DNA from 3 places in the Bradyrhizobium sp. IC3123 genome. Region 1 is predicted to be linked to each of the others. Evidence: predicted binding sites of a transcription regulator. Region 1 holds the regulator's gene; each other region holds the start of a gene.
What was found. The regulator HrcA, encoded in region 1, represses chaperone genes, less so after heat shock. The targets are predictions, from matches to a motif close to GTTAGCACTCNCNNNNNGNGAGTGCTAAC.
Positions count from the first base shown of each region.

Region 1 (3,274 bases):
CGATGCCGGAATCGTCGGCGAAGGAGGGCAGCTTGGTCGCCTGCGCTGCGGCGACCGCCTTGATCGCGGCGTTGCTGCGGAAATCGTTGCCGGTTTCCTCGGGCTCGTCTAGGCCGAGCTCGCCGGCCGACACCGCCTCGATCCCGTACGGCGCGAGCAGCTCCCTCATCTCGGCGAGCTTGCCGGGATTGTGGGTGGCGATGACGAGCTTGTCGGTGATTCGGCGGTGCATGGGCCTATTGACTACGCCACGGCCAGTTTCTGCAAGTCCACCAGGCGCGCAATGCCCTTCTGCGCCAGGGCGATCAGCTTCAGGAACTCGTCCTGCGTGAACGGCTCGCGTTCCGCGGTGCCCTGCACCTCGATGATGCGGCCATCGCCGGTCATGACGAAATTGGCGTCGGTCTCGGCTTCCGAATCCTCGGCATAGTCGAGATCGAGCACCGGCGTGCCGTTGTAGATGCCGCAGGAGATCGCGGCGACGTTGTCGCGCATCACGTTGGCCTTCACCATGTTGCGCGCCTTCATCCAGTTGAGGCAATCGGCAAGCGCGACCCAGGCGCCGGTGATCGAGGCCGTGCGCGTGCCGCCGTCGGCCTGGAGCACGTCGCAATCGACCGTGATCTGGCGCTCGCCAAGCGCTTCGAGATCGACGATGGTGCGAAGCGAGCGGCCGATCAGGCGCTGGATCTCGACGGTGCGGCCGCTCTGCTTGCCGGCGGAGGCCTCGCGGCGGGTGCGTTCGGAGGTCGCGCGCGGCAGCATGCCGTATTCGGCGGTGACCCAGCCGCGGCCCTGCCCCTTCAGCCACGGCGGCAGGCGATCCTCCAGTGTGGCGGTGACCAGCACATGGGTGTCGCCGAATTTAACGAGGCACGAGCCTTCCGCATATTTGACCACGCCGCGCTCCAGCGTCACGGGGCGCAATTCGTCGGGCGCACGGCGGCTTGGCCGCATGGGAAATCTCCAAAACTCACGGGAATAGGCTGTTCGCGGTGCTTGTAGGTGGGGCGGGGGTGGGCGGCAAGGGCTTATTCACCCCCTGACCGTCGGCCTGCAAACGCCACGCTTGTCAGACGCGGCCCGGATGGACAAATTATAAGGATCTGAGAGGAGTTACCGTCTGTGGCCCATCACGATCCGATCCATCTGATCGCGCCGCGCGCAGGCCTTGCCCAGCTCAACGAGCGTTCCCGCGACATCTTTCGTCAAATTGTCGAAAGCTATCTCGCGACCGGTGAGCCGGTCGGCTCGCGCAACATTTCCCGCCTGATTGCGATGCCGCTGTCGCCGGCATCTGTGCGCAACGTCATGGCCGATCTGGAACAGCTCGGCCTGATCTATGCCCCGCACACCTCCGCCGGCCGGCTGCCGACGGAACTGGGCCTGCGCTTCTTCGTCGATGCCCTGATGCAGGTCGGCGACCTCAACGAGGCCGAGCGGCAGGCGATCCAGAGCCAGCTCTCGTCCGTCGGCGAGGCGCAATCGGTCGAGGCGGCGCTGGACCAGGCCTTGATGCGGCTCTCCGGCCTGACCCGGGCCGCTGCCGTCGTGCTGACGCCGAAATCCAATGCGCGGCTGAAGCACATCGAATTCGTCCGCCTGGAACCGGAAAAAGCGCTGGTGATCCTGGTCGGCGAAGACGGCCAGGTTGAAAACCGCGTGTTGACGCTGCCGCCCGGAGTTCCCTCTTCGGCGCTGACAGAGGCCGGCAATTTCCTCAATGCGCGGATCCGCGGCCGGACTTTGGCCGAAGCGCGGCTCGAGCTCGAGACCGCACTCGGCGAGGCCCGTGCCGAGCTCGATCAGCTGACACAGAAAGTGATCTCGGCCGGCATTGCCAGCTGGTCCGGCGGCGAGAGCGAGGACCGTCAGCTCATCGTCCGCGGCCACGCCAATCTGCTCGAAGATCTGCACGCGCTGGAGGATCTGGAGCGGGTTCGCCTGTTGTTCGACGACCTCGAGACCAAGCGCGGCGTGATCGATCTGCTCGGCCGGGCCGAGACCGCCGAAGGCGTGCGCATCTTCATCGGCAGTGAGAACAAGCTGTTCTCGCTGTCGGGGTCCTCCACCATCATCTCGCCCTATCGGGATGCCGCCGGCCACATCGTCGGCGTTCTCGGCGTGATCGGCCCGACGCGGCTGAATTATGCCCGCGTGATCCCGACCGTGGACTACGCCGCCCGCATCGTCAGCCGCCTGTTGGGGGGCTGACCGGCCTTTCTGTCGATCACGGGCGCTTGATTTTCGCGGGCTTAAGCACGATATCCGGGCCAACATCCCTGAAACGAGTTCGAGATCAGAGCCGATGACCGAGCAAGACCGGCAACCCCAAGACACGACTGCAGCGACCGGCGAGCCCGTGGTGTCGAAACCCTACATCATGCCCGACGATCCCGAGCCGGGTTCGGTCGAAACCCTGCAAAAGGAAGCGGCTGAAGCGCGCGACCGCATGCTGCGGACGCTGGCCGAGATGGAGAATTTGCGCAAGCGCACCGCAAAGGAAGTCGCCGACGCCCGCCTCTACGGCATCACCGGCTTCGCGCGCGACGTGCTCGACATCGCCGACAATCTCCAGCGCGCACTCGATGCCGTTCCGGCGGAGGCGCGTGCTGCGGCCGATCCCGGCCTGGTCTCGTTGATCGAGGGCGTCGAGCTCACGGAGCGCGCGCTGCTCAACGCGCTGGAAAAACACGGCGTGAAGAAGCTGGATCCTCAGGGCCAGAAGTTCGACCCGAACTTCCACCAGGCAATGTACGAAGTGCCTGACGCGTCGGTGCCGTCGGGCACCGTGGTGCAGATCATGCAGGCCGGCTACACCATCGGTGACCGCGTGCTGCGCCCGGCGCTGGTCGGCGTCGCCAAGGGCGGCGCGAAGACTGCGCCCGCGGCGAACAACAACGAATCGAGCAGCGCGGCGAACTGAGTGTTGGCGTCATTCCGGGGCTCGACGAAGTCGAGAACCCGGAATCCATTGAACAGCAGAGACAACCGCACAATGGATTCTCAGGTGCGCAAATTGCGCACCATAGCTCGCGCTGAAGCGCGCCCCGGAATGACGGAAGGATAGCGCGCCGCCTACGCGCTCACCGCGATATCCGCAGACTGAATCCGCTTCACGCCCGCCTTGGCCATGTCGGCCCAGGCCTTGGCGAGCGAGCCCTGCGTGTCGATGCCGCGGCAGGCGTCTTCCACCACATAGACCTCGAAGCCCGCCTTGCGCCCGTCGAGCGCGGTCCAGGCGACGCAGAAGTCTGTCGCAAGACCAGCGACG
Region 1 covers NZ_JADYVF010000007.1:157,652-160,925, forward strand. Annotated here, with positions in the region: gene rdgB (RdgB/HAM1 family non-canonical purine NTP pyrophosphatase) at 1-232, opposite strand, end outside; gene rph (ribonuclease PH) at 244-957, opposite strand; gene hrcA (heat-inducible transcriptional repressor HrcA) at 1,126-2,214, shown strand; gene grpE (nucleotide exchange factor GrpE) at 2,309-2,926, shown strand; gene pncA (bifunctional nicotinamidase/pyrazinamidase) at 3,079-3,274, opposite strand, start outside.

Region 2 (3,274 bases), on a different contig from region 1:
TCCTCGATCTGCGCCTTGATCTGCGCCACGCGCGCCTCGATGTCGGCCTTCTTGCCGGCGCCGTTGACGATCGTGGTGTTCTCCTTGTCGATCATCACCTTCTTGGCGCGACCGAGCATGTTGAGCGTGACGTTCTCGAGCTTGATGCCGAGGTCTTCCGAGATCGCCTGGCCGCCGGTCAGGATCGCGATGTCCTGCAGCATGGCCTTGCGGCGATCGCCGAAGCCCGGAGCCTTGACGGCCGCGACCTTGAGGCCGCCGCGCAGGCGGTTCACGACGAGGGTCGCAAGCGCTTCGCCTTCGACGTCCTCGGCGACGATGACCAGCGGCTTGCCGGTCTGCACCACGGCCTCGAGCAGCGGCAGCAGCTCGTTCAGCGAGGAGAGCTTCTTCTCGTTGATGAGGATGTAGGCATCGTCCATCTCAACGCGCATCTTGTCGGCGTTGGTGACGAAGTAGGGCGAGATGTAGCCGCGGTCGAACTGCATGCCCTCGACCACGTCGAGCTCGGTCTCGAGCGACTTGGCTTCCTCGACGGTGATGACGCCCTCGTTGCCGACCTTCTTCATGGCGTCGGCGAGGAACTTGCCGATTTCGGCATCGCCGTTGGCCGAGATGGTGCCGACCTGGGCGATCTCGTCGTTCGAGGTGACCTTCTTCGAGTTCTTCTCGAGGTCGGCCACGACGGCTTCGACCGCGAGGTCGATGCCGCGCTTGAGGTCCATCGGGTTCATGCCGGCGGCGACCGACTTGGCGCCTTCCTTCACGATCGCCTGGGCGAGCACGGTGGCGGTGGTGGTGCCGTCGCCGGCCGCGTCAGCGGACTTGGAGGCGACTTCGCGCACCATCTGCGCGCCCATGTTCTCGAACTTGTCGTCGAGCTCGATCTCCTTGGCGACGGTGACGCCGTCCTTGGTGATGCGGGGAGCGCCGAACGACTTGTCGAGCACAACGTTGCGGCCCTTCGGACCGAGCGTGACCTTCACCGCATTGGCGAGAACGTCGACGCCGCGCAGCATCTTGTCGCGCGCTTCAACCGAGAATTTGACTTCTTTGGCTGCCATCTGGAGTTTTCCTTAGGTGAGTTTGACTGGAGGGAGGAGAGGGGCTCTTAAGCCGCCTTCTTCTTGGACTCGGTGACTTCGAGAACGCCCATCACGTCGCTCTCCTTCATGATCAGCAGGTCCTGGCCGTCGATCTTGACCTCGGTGCCGGACCACTTGCCGAACAGCACGCGGTCGCCGACCTTCAGGTCGATCGGGATCAGCTTGCCAGCTTCGTCGCGGCCACCGGGGCCAACGGCGACGACTTCGCCCTGGGAGGGCTTTTCCTTGGCAGTGTCGGGAATGATGATGCCGCCAGCGGTCTTCTCTTCTGCGTCGATGCGCTTGACCACGACGCGGTCGTGAAGCGGACGGAATTTCATGCAGTCCTCCTAAGCAATTGCACGTGTTGAGAATTTGGAGATTGTTAGCAGTCGTTGCCCGTGAGTGCTAGCACGAGCGAGCCTGAAATAGGACAGGAATTTTGCGGGAGCAAGGGTTTGTAGCAGAAAAATTAGCAGCCGAAAGCGCGGACTGCCAGAAACCCCTCGCCATCGTTAACCGGGCAGCCGTGACCGTATTAGCACGGAGTCGTCTCTGCTGCTAAAGCATTGAATTTCAACAGCTTGTTAAACTTTTGGGCTTGAGATGAGTTGTCAGTTTGCGTCACATTTCTCGTCTGTGAGCGCATCGTTTCCGGGTGGCTCCCCGGGGCACGGACCAAGCCACTCGCCGAATGCGCTCCTGCAAAGGAGGTTTGGCATGGGACTGCGCGTTGGGGGCGTTTCCGAGGAATTCCGGAAACAGATGCTGGGCTACGGGCTGACGACGGCACAAATTCTCTATCGGATGCCGGATCATCCCTCGCTGCTCCAGACCTATGTCTGGCAGAACTACGACATGTTTCCGAAATTCCCCGCGCTGACCGATTTCCTGGCGTTCTGGCAGGAGAAGCTCGACGGTCCCCTCCATTCGGTGACGGTGGCCCATTCCAAGCTGATCAAGCCGGCCGAGCTCCGCGCCGTTGACGGCGTGTTCCGCCTGCATTGAGGCCGCAAGGGTGGATTAGCCTGCGGCGGCGCGACGCGCTGCCGCTGGCGTAATCCACCTCGTTTCTCTCCGCGTGCCGAAACAGAAATGGTGGATTACGCCTTCGGCTAATCCACCCTACGAGATCACGCAATCAGACGCCGCCGCTGCAATAACGCGTCCACATCGCGCGATAGGCCGCGTCCACCGCGCGTGCATATGAGACGGGGTTGCCCGCGGCCGCGGCGTTGATCATTGCGGGCAACTCGCGGCGCAACTTGTCGAGCTCGCCGATCTCGGCCGCGCGGCTGGCCGCGATCTCGACATAGCCCTCCTCGCTGTCGGCGACCCAGTCCGGCAGGCCAAGTGCGGTGAGGATGGCGCCGGCGGCGCGGCCGGGCAGGCTGTTGCCGAGCTTCGCCACCACGGGCACGCCCATCTGCAGGGCTTCCCATGTGCTGACGCCGCCGTTCTGCGGGAACGGATCGAGAGCAATATCGATGCGATTGAACGATGCCAGATGCTCGTCCCGCAAGGTGGCCCCGAGCAGATCGACGCGTTCGGCCGGCAATCGGCAAGCCGCAAATCGCGCCAGCAGCTTGTCGCGGACCAGCTGGTCGTCGAGCGCAACGTCCTTGATCAGCAGTCGCGAGCCCGGCACCCGTTCGAGGATCCTGGACCAGACTGCCGCCGCCTCGTCCGAGATCTTGCTGATGCGGTTGAAGACACCGAACGTGACGAAGCCGTTCGAGAGTGCCGGCGTTGCGGCTCGCGCAATCCCGGCCGGCAGCGGCGCCAGCGTCACGAAGCACGGCAGGTCGACCACCGTCTCTGCAAGCAGATGCCGAACGTCGTGCGGAATCCCGACCGGATCCGAGAACAGATAGTCGATCGCCGGCAACCCGGTGCCGGTGCCGTGGCCCCAGCCGTGCGCCTGGATCGGTGCCGGCTTGCGCGCAAATACGCCGAGGCGGTTTCCTCTTGTATGGCCGGACAGATCGATCAGGATATCGATGCGATCGGCGCGAATCTGGGCGGCGAGGCGATCGTCGCTCCATTGCGAGGCGTCACGCCAGCGATCGGCGATGCCTTGAAATTCGCGTGTCGTCGCGTCCTCCTTCGCCGAGCACGAGTAGCACACGATCTCGAACTGGGCGCGGTCATGGTGTTGCAGGACGGGCTTGAAGATGAACGCAGCCGAA
Region 2 covers NZ_JADYVF010000001.1:192,275-195,548, forward strand. Annotated here, with positions in the region: gene groL (chaperonin GroEL) at 1-1,064, opposite strand, end outside; gene I6F20_RS01030 (co-chaperone GroES) at 1,112-1,426, opposite strand; gene I6F20_RS01035 (usg protein) at 1,806-2,093, shown strand; gene I6F20_RS01040 (O-linked N-acetylglucosamine transferase, SPINDLY family protein) at 2,227-3,274, opposite strand, start outside.
Region 2: a site for HrcA is predicted at 1,470-1,498, ahead of I6F20_RS01030 (co-chaperone GroES). Genes of this name have one in related genera too.

Region 3 (3,274 bases), on a different contig from region 1:
CTTCGGCATCTCGGCGACCATGGCCTCGGTGGTCACCAAGAGGCCGGCCACGGAAGAGGCGTCCTGCAGCGCGGTGCGCACCACCTTGGCGGGATCGATGATGCCCTTCTCGACCATGTCGACATAGTCCTCGTTCTGGGCGTCGAAGCCGAAGGTCTCGGACTTGTTCTCCAGGATCTTGCCGACCACGATCGAGCCTTCCACGCCGGCGTTCTCGGAGATCTGGCGGATCGGGGCTTCCAGCGCCTTCAGCACGATGTTGATGCCGGCCTGGACGTCGTCATTGGCGTTGGTGAGACGGCCGACCGCCTTCTTGGCGCGGAGCAGCGCGACGCCGCCGCCCGGGACGATGCCTTCCTGAACCGCGGCGCGGGTGGCGTTGAGCGCGTCCTCGACGCGGTCCTTCTTCTCCTTGACCTCGATCTCGGTGGCGCCGCCGACGCGGATCACCGCGACGCCGCCGGCGAGCTTGGCGAGGCGCTCCTGGAGCTTCTCGCGGTCGTAGTCCGAGGTGGTCTCCTCGATCTGCGCCTTGATCTGGCCGACGCGGGCCTCGATGTCGGGCTTCTTGCCGGCGCCGTTGACGATCGTGGTGTTCTCCTTGTCGATCACCACCTTCTTGGCGCGGCCGAGCATCTTCACCGTGACGTTCTCGAGCTTGATGCCGAGCTCCTCGGAGATCAGCTGGCCGCCGGTCAGGATCGCGATGTCCTCCAGCATGGCCTTGCGGCGGTCACCGAAGCCCGGCGCCTTGACGGCCGCGACCTTGAGGCCGCCGCGGAGCCGGTTGACGACCAGGGTGGCCAGCGCCTCGCCCTCGACGTCCTCGGCGATGATGACGAGCGGCTTGCCCGACTGCACCACGGCTTCCAGCACCGGCAGCATGGCCTGCAGGCCCGAGAGCTTCTTCTCGTGCAGGAGGATGTAGGCGTCCTCGAGCTCGGCGGTCATCTTCTCGGCATTGGTGACGAAGTAGGGGCTGAGATAGCCGCGGTCGAACTTCATGCCCTCGACGATATCAACCTCGGTCTCGAGCGACTTGTTCTCCTCGACGGTGATGACGCCCTCGTTGCCGACCTTCTGCATCGCCTGGGCGATCATCTTGCCGATGGCGGCATCGCCGTTGGCCGAGATGGTGCCGACCTGGGCGACCTCGGAGGAGGCGGCGACCGGCTTGGCGCGCTTCTCGATGTCCTTGATGACGGCGGCAACCGCGGTGTCGATGCCGCGCTTGAGATCCATCGGGTTCATGCCGGCGGCGACCGCCTTGGCGCCTTCGCGCACGATGGCCTGGGCCAGCACGGTCGCGGTGGTGGTGCCGTCGCCGGCGAGGTCGTTGGTCTTGGAGGCGACCTCACGCACCATCTGGGCGCCCATGTTCTCGAACTTGTCCTCGAGCTCGATCTCCTTGGCGACCGTGACGCCGTCCTTGGTGATGCGGGGGGCGCCGAAGCTCTTCTCGATGACAACGTTGCGGCCCTTCGGGCCGAGCGTCACCTTGACGGCGTTGGCGAGAACGTCGACGCCGCGCAGCATGCGATCGCGCGCGTCTCCGGAAAACTTGACGTCTTTGGCAGCCATGGTCTGCAATCCCTCGTGTTATGTGATGTGTGTTGTCTTGTGCCGTGCGGCGGAACGATGGATGCCCGGATCGCCTGGATCCGGGCATGACATTCAGCGGCTGTTCAGGCGGACGGCCTTAGGCCAGCACGCCCATGATGTCCGACTCCTTCATGATCAGGAGCTCTTCGTTGTCGATCTTGACCTCGGTGCCCGACCACTTGCCGAACAGCACGCGGTCGCCGACCTTGAGGTCGATCGGGATCAGCTTGCCGGTCTCGTCGCGGCCGCCGGGGCCGACGGCGACGATCTCGCCCTGGGACGGCTTTTCCTTGGCCGTGTCCGGAATGATGATGCCGCCCTTGGTCTTTTCCTCGGCGTCGATACGTTTGACCACGACACGGTCATGCAGCGGACGAAATTTGGATTTAGCCATGACGTTTCCCTTTGGAGGCTCGCTTCGGAAGTTGTGGGGTCGGTGGGGCGGCGCTTCCGTCCGGCCTCGCGTCGAGGATCGAACGGCGCGCTTAGCAATCGGGCTTTCCGAGTGCTAATAGTGGGTCCGGAAATATGGCTTGGCCGCGATCCTGTCAAGCAAAGGTGGTTAAGCGATTGTTGAGGCGGATATAGGATGGTGGCATTGGAAACTCGCTCGGGGCGTCGCCGTAAAGAACGACGTCATTGCTCCGGCAGCGGTTTTGCGCTTGGCTGCGGGAGGGGTGCGGCCATGGTCTTGTTCGGGGGAATGCCATGATCAGTTCGGCTCACGCGCGCACGGTTGCCAATCTGGCGGCCGCCTCTTGTCTGGCGCTGCTGCTGGGCGCCTGCGGCGGCGGCTTCAACCTGCCGTCCCTCACGTCGTCCCCGCCGCCGCCCGAAGCCGAACCTGGCGTCGCTCCGGAAATGCCCGCCAGCATCCGCGCCGACGAGATCGTCGGCCGCTGGGGCCTCGCCTCGTTCCAGAACCCGGCCGATCGCGCCCGCACCGAGAAGATGGCGCGTGAGCAATGCAGGAACCCCTACGTGATCACCGCCGGTTCCTCCGGTGGCGTGATCATGCATCTCGCCGACCAGGCGACGCCGCAGGAGCTGCGGCTGAAGGGCTCGCCGAGCGGCAAGAACTACATCGGGCCGGCCGGCCCGACCCCCGGCGACCAGGACCGCGAAATCGTCTCCTTCGACGGTCGCGTCATGATCACCCGCTTCATCGACAAGGACGCCGGCACCCGCTACGGCAACATGGTCTACGTCCGCTGCGCGCCGAGGGCGTGACGGTCTCTTACCCTCTCCCCTTGTGGGAGAGGTGGCTCGCCGCGTAGCGGCGAGACGGGTGAGGGGTCTATCTCCTCACGAACGGTCTTGCGAGTGGAGAGAACCCTCATCCGGCGCTTCGCGCCACCTTCTCCCACAAGGGGAGAAGGGAAGAAGAGTTCACGATCTGCACCGGCCAAAACAAAAAACGCCGGCCCAAGGCCGGCGTTTTGTTATTCCGATGTCGTCGCCGCTCAGTCGAACAGCGCGTCGATGTCGTCCTGCGAGGCGTGGCCGACGTCGCCGGCGAGCTTGGGGCCGTTGAGGAGCTTCTCGTCCTCGCTGCGGTTGTCGACCTGCGCGGGCACATGGGACTTGATCGCGTCGACGCCGCCCCAGATCTCCATCATCGCGTTGATGTGCTGCTCGATGAACTTCATCGTGCCCATGACCTTGCTGATGC
Region 3 covers NZ_JADYVF010000004.1:288,059-291,332, reverse strand. Annotated here, with positions in the region: gene groL (chaperonin GroEL) at 1-1,581, opposite strand, end outside; gene I6F20_RS15700 (co-chaperone GroES) at 1,700-1,996, opposite strand; gene I6F20_RS15695 (hypothetical protein) at 2,311-2,832, shown strand; gene I6F20_RS15690 (protein phosphatase CheZ) at 3,066-3,274, opposite strand, start outside.
Region 3: a site for HrcA is predicted at 2,087-2,115, ahead of I6F20_RS15700 (co-chaperone GroES). Genes of this name have one in related genera too.